Regions from separate parts of the Providencia sp. PROV208 genome, predicted to be linked through region 3. Evidence: predicted binding sites of a transcription regulator. Region 3 holds the regulator's gene; each other region holds the start of a gene.
What was found. The regulator PurR, encoded in region 3, represses purine synthesis genes. The targets are predictions, from matches to a motif close to CANGCAAACGTTTGCNTG.
Positions count from the first base shown of each region.

Region 1: a site for PurR is predicted at 1,573-1,590, ahead of purT (formate-dependent phosphoribosylglycinamide formyltransferase). Genes of this name have one in related genera too.
Region 2: a site for PurR is predicted at 2,030-2,047, ahead of glyA (serine hydroxymethyltransferase). Genes of this name have one in related genera too.

Region 1 is NZ_JAMPNS010000021.1:54,864-58,152, reverse strand. Features, by position in the region: gene PR766_RS16140 (GMC family oxidoreductase) at 1-270, shown strand, start outside; gene purT (formate-dependent phosphoribosylglycinamide formyltransferase) at 318-1,496, opposite strand; gene rarD (EamA family transporter RarD) at 1,660-2,586, opposite strand; gene PR766_RS16125 (LuxR C-terminal-related transcriptional regulator) at 3,221-3,289, shown strand, end outside.
Region 2 is NZ_JAMPNS010000001.1:58,041-61,329, reverse strand. Features, by position in the region: gene PR766_RS00280 (3-phenylpropionate MFS transporter) at 1-592, opposite strand, end outside; gene glyA (serine hydroxymethyltransferase) at 671-1,924, opposite strand; gene hmpA (NO-inducible flavohemoprotein) at 2,275-3,289, shown strand, end outside.
Region 3 is NZ_JAMPNS010000007.1:35,302-38,590, forward strand. Features, by position in the region: gene sodB (superoxide dismutase [Fe]) at 436-1,014, shown strand; gene cydH (cytochrome bd-I oxidase subunit CydH) at 1,103-1,186, opposite strand; gene purR (HTH-type transcriptional repressor PurR) at 1,454-2,479, shown strand; gene punR (DNA-binding transcriptional activator PunR) at 2,495-3,289, opposite strand, start outside.

The DNA of each region.
Region 1 (3,289 bases), on a different contig from region 3:
CCACCTGCCCAAGTTCAGCATGATGAGGGTCAATTAGAAGAATTTGTACGTAATTTCTGTAAAACCGTATACCACCCAGTTGGTACTTGCCGTATGGGTACCGATATTGCAAATTCCGTCACTGATTTACGTCTTCGTGTTCACGGAATAAATAAGCTGCGCGTGGTGGACTGCTCCGTGATGCCTGAAATTCCAAGTGGCAATACCAATGCACCAACCATTATGATTGCGGAACGCGCTGCCGCGATGATTATTGAAGATAGACAATAATCACCCTAAAAATCCCCCGCCAAAACCCAACAGGCGGGGGATAATCACTAACCTGTTACTTTCACTCTGGCCGCCGCCACTTTCGCCATCTCTAACGCTTGCTCTATCGAATCCCCAATCGCCAATGCCACACCTAGACGGCGAGTTCCCGCGATTTCCGGTTTACCAAATAAGCGCAATTGAATATCAGAATTTAATGCCTCATCGATTCCCGTGAAAACCACATTACGACTATGAAGTTCCGGTAAAATAACCGCCGATGCGCTGGCACCGTATTGGCGAATAGAACCAATTGGCAAGCCCAAAAAAGCGCGAACATGTAAAGCAAATTCAGAAAGATTTTGGGAAATCAGTGTTACCATGCCAGTATCATGAGGGCGCGGAGAGACTTCATTAAAAATAATCTCGTCCCCACAAACAAACAATTCCACACCAAATAAACCGTATCCCCCTAACGCTGTCACGATTTTTTTCGCCACGTCTTGCGCTTTTTTCAAAGCAACGTCACTCATGGTCTGTGGCTGCCAAGACTCTCGATAGTCACCTTTTTCTTGACGATGGCCCACTGGCGCACAAAAATGAACGCCATCTACCGCGTTGATAGTTAATAACGTAATTTCAAAATCGAAATTCACCATCTTTTCGACGATAACGCGTCCTTGACCCGTTCGACCGCCTTCTTGAGAGTAGTTCCACGCACTGTCTAACTGCTCCGCGGAACGGATCACGCTCTGCCCTTTGCCTGAAGAACTCATCACCGGTTTGACAATACATGGGAAACCAATTTCATGGGCAGCAGCTTCAAAGTCCGCTTTGGTTTCTACAAAACGGTATTCAGAGGTGGGTAGTTGCAACTCTTCAGCCGCTAAACGGCGAATTCCTTCACGATTCATCGTGAGGTAAACAGCATTCGCAGAGGGTACAACCTTCTGCCCTTGTCGCTCTAAGTCAACCAAGGTTTTTGTCGCAATGGCTTCAATCTCTGGCACAATAAAATCCGGTTTTTCGCTCGCCACTAACTGCCGCAATGCGTCGCCATCTAGCATATTGAGAGTATAGCTGCGATGAGCAACATGCATAGCAGGTGCGTTGTCATAACGATCGACCGCAATCACTTCTATACCTAAACGCTGGCACTCAATCGCCACTTCTTTACCTAACTCCCCAGATCCGAGAAGCATAACTTTTGTCGCGCTAGAACAAAGTGCAGTACCTAATTGGCTCATGATAATGACCTTATATCCCAAGAGATTAATTTTGCTGCTTAAAAAGATAATGTATAAAAAGATGGTTGGGATTATATACGCAATCGTTTGCCTTGACTATCATCGAAAAGCCAATAGGCAATACACCGGCTAGGAAATAACGCTAATCGATTAAAATTACAGGCTAAATTTGTGGTGGCTCATCACGCCCCGTCACATACGGTTGGCGGCGAGATCCCTTGCCATAGCGCTTATGCAACAACGCTAAGACACAGAATAGTAAACCAATCCAAATAAGGGTGAAACTCACACCTTTAACCCAGTCGAACACTTCATTAAACAGGAACACCGCTAATAAGAATTGAATGGTTGGCTCTATATACTGTGCTAAGCCAATAACCGTCAACGTTGTGCGCTTAATAGCTGCGGTAAAGAACAAGAGTGGAATGATAGTAACAGGTGCCGCTAGCATATAGAGTATTTTCGTTTGCCAATCCCCGTTTGCTACTGCACTGATACCATGGGCCGATAACCACCAAGTGATACCGACTGCCAGTGGTAATAGCCATAAGGCCTCCAAGAATAGAGACGTAATGACATCAAAGCGGATAAATTTGCGGATCAATCCATAAACCGCAAATGCGCTCCCCATCACTAAAGCTAAAACAGGTAGCTCGCCATATTGAATAATTTGGTAAACCACTCCCGAAAAAATAAACACGACAGCCAACTTTTCAGCAAAGACCAAACGTTCCCGTAAAAAAATCACGCCAAGCAAGATGGAAAATAGCGGGTTAATAAAGTAGCCCAAGCTCGCGGCAAGTACTTGCCCGTGCGTTAAGGCATAAGTGAATGTCGTCCACGACACCGCCATAATGGAAGAACTAAAAAGACATAACACTATCGAGCGTTTGTCCGCCCATACTTGCTTCCATAATGATTTGTTTTTGATAAGTAATCGAATAACAAATAAAAAGGGAATAGACCAGATCAATCGTTGAGCCAGCAACTCCATGGCTTGAGCATCAGGTAACAGTCGATAAAACAGCGGGGTTATCCCCCAAAGGATGTAGGAAAAGATAGCCAATGCTACCCCTGAACGCAGCAACATAATTTATCCGTCTGAAAGTATGACCAATTTGCCTCTATAATACGCCAATAAATGAAAGAGTGTAGGTTGATGTGCAAACTATAATGAGAATAACCTCGCCACTTAACTCCTTTAAACACTTCCCTTAATAAAATATACGTAAATTATGCAATACTTTTAAACGTTCAATTACGTGTATTCACTCATTTTTGAGTGACAGTACTATTTGACTGAGACAAATTTTAATTTTCTGGTGATAAATTTAAAAAAAGATAAAAATATTTCATAGGATGATTAATAAAATTTCATAAAATTGCTAATAGTGCTTTTTATGACTACCAATTTGCGATATTATTACTTAGCTAAATAACATTATTTTCGTGTTATCTAGAAAACATAATAATCGTAAGCCAAGTTTAAAATTCTATATTGTTACAAAACATTAAACAGATGTTACGTTTTGACACATACTTTAACTTTTGTTTCTTTTTTATATTAAAATTAGGCAAGTTCTTTTTTTAATATCATTTACGTTCAGCAATAATCTATAAAAAAGAATAGTTGAAAATACATTACCATTTTCATCGGTAAATTATTCTCATCCTATTTAACTATGTTAATTTGAATGTCAAATCCGTTTAACAGGAGTTTGGTGATGAATAGCGCCATTCATGTAATCGTTGAAAATGATAATGTCTTTAAGAATAAACTGAAATCAAAGATG
Region 2 (3,289 bases), on a different contig from region 3:
GTTTAAATGAGACCTTATTAGTGCCTTCTGTTTTAGCTACCCCTGCTGGCATAATGGCAGGTTTTAACATCGCTCCAAATAATAGTGCAGCACAACTAATCACAAGTGCGACCATAATTGAAGTATGTCCCCATACTCCCGCAAAATAGCCCATAGAAGACGAGCCAATAATAAAGGCGATGGAGCCCCAAACACGAATTTTGCCGTAGTCAAATGTGAATTGCTTCTGCCATGTTCCCGCTAATGAGTCCCCCAATGGCACCATCGGTGCAAAAAAGAGGTTAAACCCTATCATGACAAACATTAACCAAGCCCAGTGAGAGCCGAATGAAAATCCAATTGAAAAAATGAGGGAAAGTGCAGCCAGCAATCGCAAACCATTAATCAACTTCGACGGTTCTTTGACTTGAGGAGTAATAAACATTGCACCTAAAAAACGCGCCGCGAGCCCTATGCCAAGCAATAACCCGATCATTTCGGCATCAATACCCTCACCTTGCAGCCATACCGACCAAAATGGTAGGAAAATACTGTAGGCAAAAAAGTAGGTAAAATAATCAATCGCTAACCAGCGCGTTGATGGGATAACCATCACTCCTCCCTTTTTTCAATGCAAAAAACCCGCTTTTACACGATGTAGAAGCGGGTTTAGATAACTAATCAGTTTAAATTATGCGTAAACTGGGTATTTTTTACAGATAGCTAATACTTTCTGTTTAACGGCTTCAATGGTCGCTTCGTCATTGAGGTTGTCCAGAATATCACACATCCAGCCAGCTAGCTCGCGAGCATCTGCTTCATTGAAGCCACGACGTGTAATTGCAGGAGAGCCAATACGAACACCAGAAGTTACAAATGGGCTCTTCGGATCGTTAGGTACGCTGTTTTTATTCACAGTGATATTGGCGCGACCCAATGCAGCATCCGCGTCTTTACCCGTGATGTCTTTGTCAACTAAGTCAACTAAGAACAGGTGGTTTTCAGTACCGCCAGAAACGACTTTAAAGCCGCGCTGTTGGAAAACTTCCACCATGGCTTTCGCATTTTTAGCGACTTGCTGTTGGTAAGTTTTAAACGCAGGTTCCATCGCTTCTTTCAGTGCTACTGCTTTACCCGCGATAACGTGCATCAGAGGACCACCTTGTGAACCTGGGAATACCGCAGAGTTCAGACGTTTATACAGATCTTCATCACCACCTTTAGCCAGGATCAAACCACCGCGTGGACCTGCTAAAGTTTTGTGTGTTGTCGTCGTGACGACATGAGCATGTGGAACTGGGTTAGGATACACCCCCGCAGCCACCAGACCCGCAACGTGAGCCATATCAACGAACAGATAAGCACCGATGCTATCAGCGATTTCACGCATTTTTGCCCAATCAACCACACCGGAATACGCGGAGAAACCGCCGATGATCATTTTTGGTTGGTGTTTTTTCGCTTGTGCAGCGATATCGTCGTAATCAATTTTACCGCTTTCATCGATACCATAAGGAACGATGTTATACAGCTTACCGGAGAAGTTGACTGGAGAACCATGAGTTAAGTGACCACCGTGCGCAAGGTTCATACCTAATACAGTGTCGCCTGGTTGAAGAAGTGCCATATAGACAGCCGCGTTAGCTTGTGAACCTGAGTGTGGCTGTACGTTTGCGTAATCAGCACCAAATAACTCTTTCGCACGGTCGATAGCTAATTGCTCAACAACGTCAACAAATTCACAACCACCGTAATAACGTTTAGTTGGGTAACCTTCCGCATATTTATTGGTCAGCTGAGAGCCTTGAGCTTGCATAACTCGTGGGCTGGTGTAGTTTTCAGAAGCAATTAATTCAATGTGTTCTTCTTGACGTTGTACTTCTTTTTCCATTGCTTCCCACAGTTGTGGGTCGTAATCTGCAATATTCATTTCACGCTTTAACATTCGCTTCTCCTGCCTCAGCAATTCAATAAGGTAACAATCAATTCAACTTAATGACTGACAGTGTAAACTCTTTTTCGCCATTGAGATAGCCCCTAAGAAAAAATATACGCAAACGATTGCATTAATTTTTTTGCTTTCAGATAGCCTTAAACAACACAAAATATAATAGTGCATATTTTAATAATACCGAGATGAATATCTAACTTTGCAAGCGACCTCTAACTTTGCAGTGAATTCCCTCACTTTTTGACACGTTAATTATTTACATTTACCGTTAAATATTATAAGTTGCATATAAAATACATGTTTGTAAATTCATAAAATCATGAAAATAATTCAGGAGCACCTGTATGCTTGACCAACAAACTATCGCCACAATTAAATCCACTATCCCCGCTATCGCTGCAACGGGTCCTAAGCTAACCGCTCACTTTTATGACCGGATGTTCAAACAACATCCAGAACTGAAAGATATTTTTAATATGACTCACCAAAAAAATGGGGATCAGCGTGAAGCTTTATTCAACGCCATTTGTGCGTATGCTGTGCATATTGAAACCCCTGAAGCCCTGATTGGCGCGGTGGAAAAAATTGCTCAGAAGCATGTCAGCTTAAATATCAAACCTGAACACTACCCCATTGTTGGGGAAAATTTGTTAGCTGCAATTGATGAGCTACTTAGCCCAGGTCAGGAAGTCTTAGATGCATGGGGCAGAGCTTACGGTGTACTCGCTGATATTTTTATTAATCGTGAAAATGCGATTTATCATGAAAATGCTGAAAAAGCAGGTGGTTGGGAAGGTTTAAGAGAATTTAGAGTGACTAAAAAGCAGCCACAAAGCACAGTCATCACTAGTTTTGAATTCACACCTGTTGATGGAAACCCCGTTGCTGACTACCGCCCAGGACAATACATTACCGTCTATCTGAACGAAAATAGCTTTGAGAATCAAGAAATTCGTCAGTACTCACTCACTAGCGCACCAAACGGCAAAACCTACCGTATAGCGGTGAAACGTGAAGAGCAAGGCACAGTATCAGGCTTTTTACACCAACATCTCAATGAAGGTGATATCGTTCGCTTAGCGCCACCTTGCGGCGACTTTTTCCTTGATGTCGATCCACAAACACCAGTCACACTGATTTCTGCAGGTGTAGGGTTAACCCCAATGCTCAGCATGCTTAACCATCTCACACATCAACAACATCCAGCACCAATCAATTGGCTGCATGCTGCTGAGAATGGTGATGTTCACGCATTTGATCAAGAAGTTAGCAATCTAATAGCACAGCATGAGCAAGGTCATTCGGCAGTTTGGTTCAACCAGCCAACGCAACAAGACCAGTTGGGTACAGACTATCAAT
Region 3 (3,289 bases):
AGGTGAATACTATAGCACTCCTATTTGCGGTACTCAAAAGGTGAAGAACAAATAGCAACGTTTTCTTTTTGCTATAAAAAATTTGCTGTTGGCGTTTTTGCCGTGTAATCATAGGAGTTATTTGTTAATATATTAGCAAATTAATAACACTTGATGCATTTCTCCGCTTATCCATGATAATCACGATCAGGGTGAGAGTGATATTATGCAACTTACTAACAATTAAGACATAAATAGCATCATGTAGCAGGTTTTTTCTTACAGTAGCCTGTATTCTGTTATGATAAATAAATAACTGATTCGATGACGTGGTAGCTGATAATCGTTTCCCGTCACTATAATAGAAGTAGATTAACAAATAGATACACGCTTAATTTCGCTCATTTTACGAGCAAACACCCTAAACACTGAATAAAAGCAATCAAGGAGTACGCAATGTCTTTTGAATTACCAGCTCTACCTTATGCTAAAGATGCTTTAGAACCGCATATCTCTGCTGAAACCTTAGAATATCACTATGGTAAGCACCACAACACATATGTTGTTAACCTGAACAACCTGATCAAAGGCACCAAATTTGAAGGTCTGTCTTTAGAAGAAATCATCAAAACTTCTGACGCTGGCGTATTCAATAACGCGGCTCAAGTTTGGAACCACACTTTCTACTGGCACTGCTTAGCACCAAATGCAGGTGGCGAACCAACAGGTAAAGTTGCTGAAGCTATCAACAAAGCATTCGGTTCATTCGCTCAGTTCAAAGAGCAATTCACTGATGCCGCAGTTAAAAACTTCGGTGCAGGTTGGACTTGGTTAGTGAAAAAAGCAGATGGTAGCCTCGCTATCGTCAACACCTCTAACGCAGCAACACCAATCTCTGGTGACGACAAGCCCGTTCTGACTGTTGATATCTGGGAACACGCTTACTACATCGATTACCGTAACGCGCGTCCAAAATACTTAGAAAATTTCTGGGCGCTGGTTAACTGGAAATTTGTTGAAGAAAATCTGGCTTAATTTTAGTTCAGATCTAAAATGACTAAGGGCGAGTACAATACTCGCCCTTAATTATTTCTCATCCTAAATAGTAAGGATGGAAATGAAATCAGAAAATGTGCACAACAAACAAAATAATTACAGCTAAAGAGCCAAATGCCGCTAGTAATCCATATTTTAAATCTGTATCCATGAGACCCTCTCATATCGAGAAATTGAATTATCAAATAACCATAAAATAAAAAGGTTATTTCAGTATACATGCACAAAAACGTAAAACCAGTGTCTATATCACATGTTATAACATCAATTATTTCTTTCGTTTTTGCGCTAGATCAGACAAAATCGATAACAAATCGCTAAATTATTGCCAGCAAAGAGACTATGCATCAATATGCAGGTAATTATTTAACTAGAATTATTTTAGAGACCAAGTTTTGGTTAGGAGTTTTTTCTTCTCATGGCAACAATTAAAGATGTGGCGAAGCGTGCAGGCGTCTCCACCACAACCGTCTCCCATGTTATCAACAAGACGCGTTTTGTCGCTGATGATACAAAAACGGCCGTTTGGGCCGCCATCAAAGAGCTCAATTATTCTCCAAGTGCGGTTGCTCGTAGTTTAAAAGTCAATCACACCAAATCAATTGGTCTACTGGCGACATCAAGTGAGGCGCCCTATTTTGCAGAAGTCATCGAATCTGTTGAAAATAGTTGCTATGAGAAAGGCTACACTTTAATTTTATGTAATTCTCACAATAACTTAGGTAAGCAAAAAGCCTACCTGCAAATGCTGGCGCAAAAACGAGTCGATGGTCTACTTGTCATGTGCTCAGAATACCCCGATACCCTAATTGGCATGTTGGAAGATTACCGCAATATTCCAATGGTGGTAATGGATTGGGGAACTTCTCGTGGCGACTTTACTGATAGTATTATTGATAACTCTTTCCACGGTGGTTATTTAGCCGGTCGTTACCTTATTGATCGCGGTCATCGGGAAATTGGCGTGATCCCGGGGTCTCTCGAAAGAAATACGGGGATTGGACGTTTAACTGGTTTTAAAAAAGCCATGGAAGAAGCCAAAGTCACCCTGAAAGATGAGTGGATTGTTCAGGGAGATTTCGAGCCAGAATCCGGTTATAAAGCGATGATGCAAATCCTCAGTAACAAGCACCGCCCTACAGCTGTCTTTTGTGGTGGTGATATTATGGCGATGGGGGCAATTTGTGCTGCTGATGAGATGGGACTGCGAGTTCCTCAAGATATTTCCATTATTGGTTATGATAACGTGCGTAACGCTCGTTACTTCACCCCAGCTTTGACTACCATTCACCAGCCAAAAGAGCGTTTAGGTCAAATGGCATTTGCGATGTTGCTTGATCGTATCGTGAATAAACGTGAAGATGCACAAACGATTGAAGTTCATCCACGTTTAGTTGAACGCCGTTCCGTGGCAGATGGTCCATTTATCGACTATCGCCGTTAATCATGTCGTTATTATTTAGCTAGCAAACCACTCCGCGTTGAGCGTTTCACTATCACCAAGATAGTCCAGAAGCCAACTCAACGCCGGAGATGTATTGTTTTCAACCCATGTTAAGCAACATGGACTTTCAGGGAAAGGCTGCGCTAGCTCCAATTCAACTAATTTCCCTTCTGCACACAAGGGTGCGGCTCGATGTTCTGGCACCATTCCAACGCAGAGACCATTCGCTAAACATGCCAAACCACTTTCCCAATAAGGCACAACTAAGCGGCGCTGGTTATCCAATGCCCACGTGTCTCGCTTAGGTAAGCTTCGAGAGGTATCTTCAAGACATAAACTCGGATACTCTCGCATTTGGTCATCCGTCAGTTTACCTTGGATTTTTGCTAATGGGTGTTCAGGGCTTGCCACACAGCGCCATGACATAAACCCCATATCACGAAAACTATAACGCTCACCAATGGGTGAGGCACGAGTTGCACCAATTGCCACATCCACTCTGCCATCCGCTAAAGCATCCCAGACACCATTAAAAACTTCAGGGTGTATATAGAGCTCAATATCAGGAAAATGGCGATAAAAGTCTAAAATCAACTGCTCAGTACGCTGTGGTTTCACAATACAATCAACCGCAATACTGAACTGCCCACGCCACCCATTTGCGACTTGCTGACACTGATGGCGGGTATCAATCATTTTTTTGATAACACTTCGGCTCTCTTTAATAAAGATAACGCCCGCTTCAGTCAACACTACATCGCGGTGACGCCGCTCAAATAGTGGTACTGCCAACCATTCCTCGATTTGTTT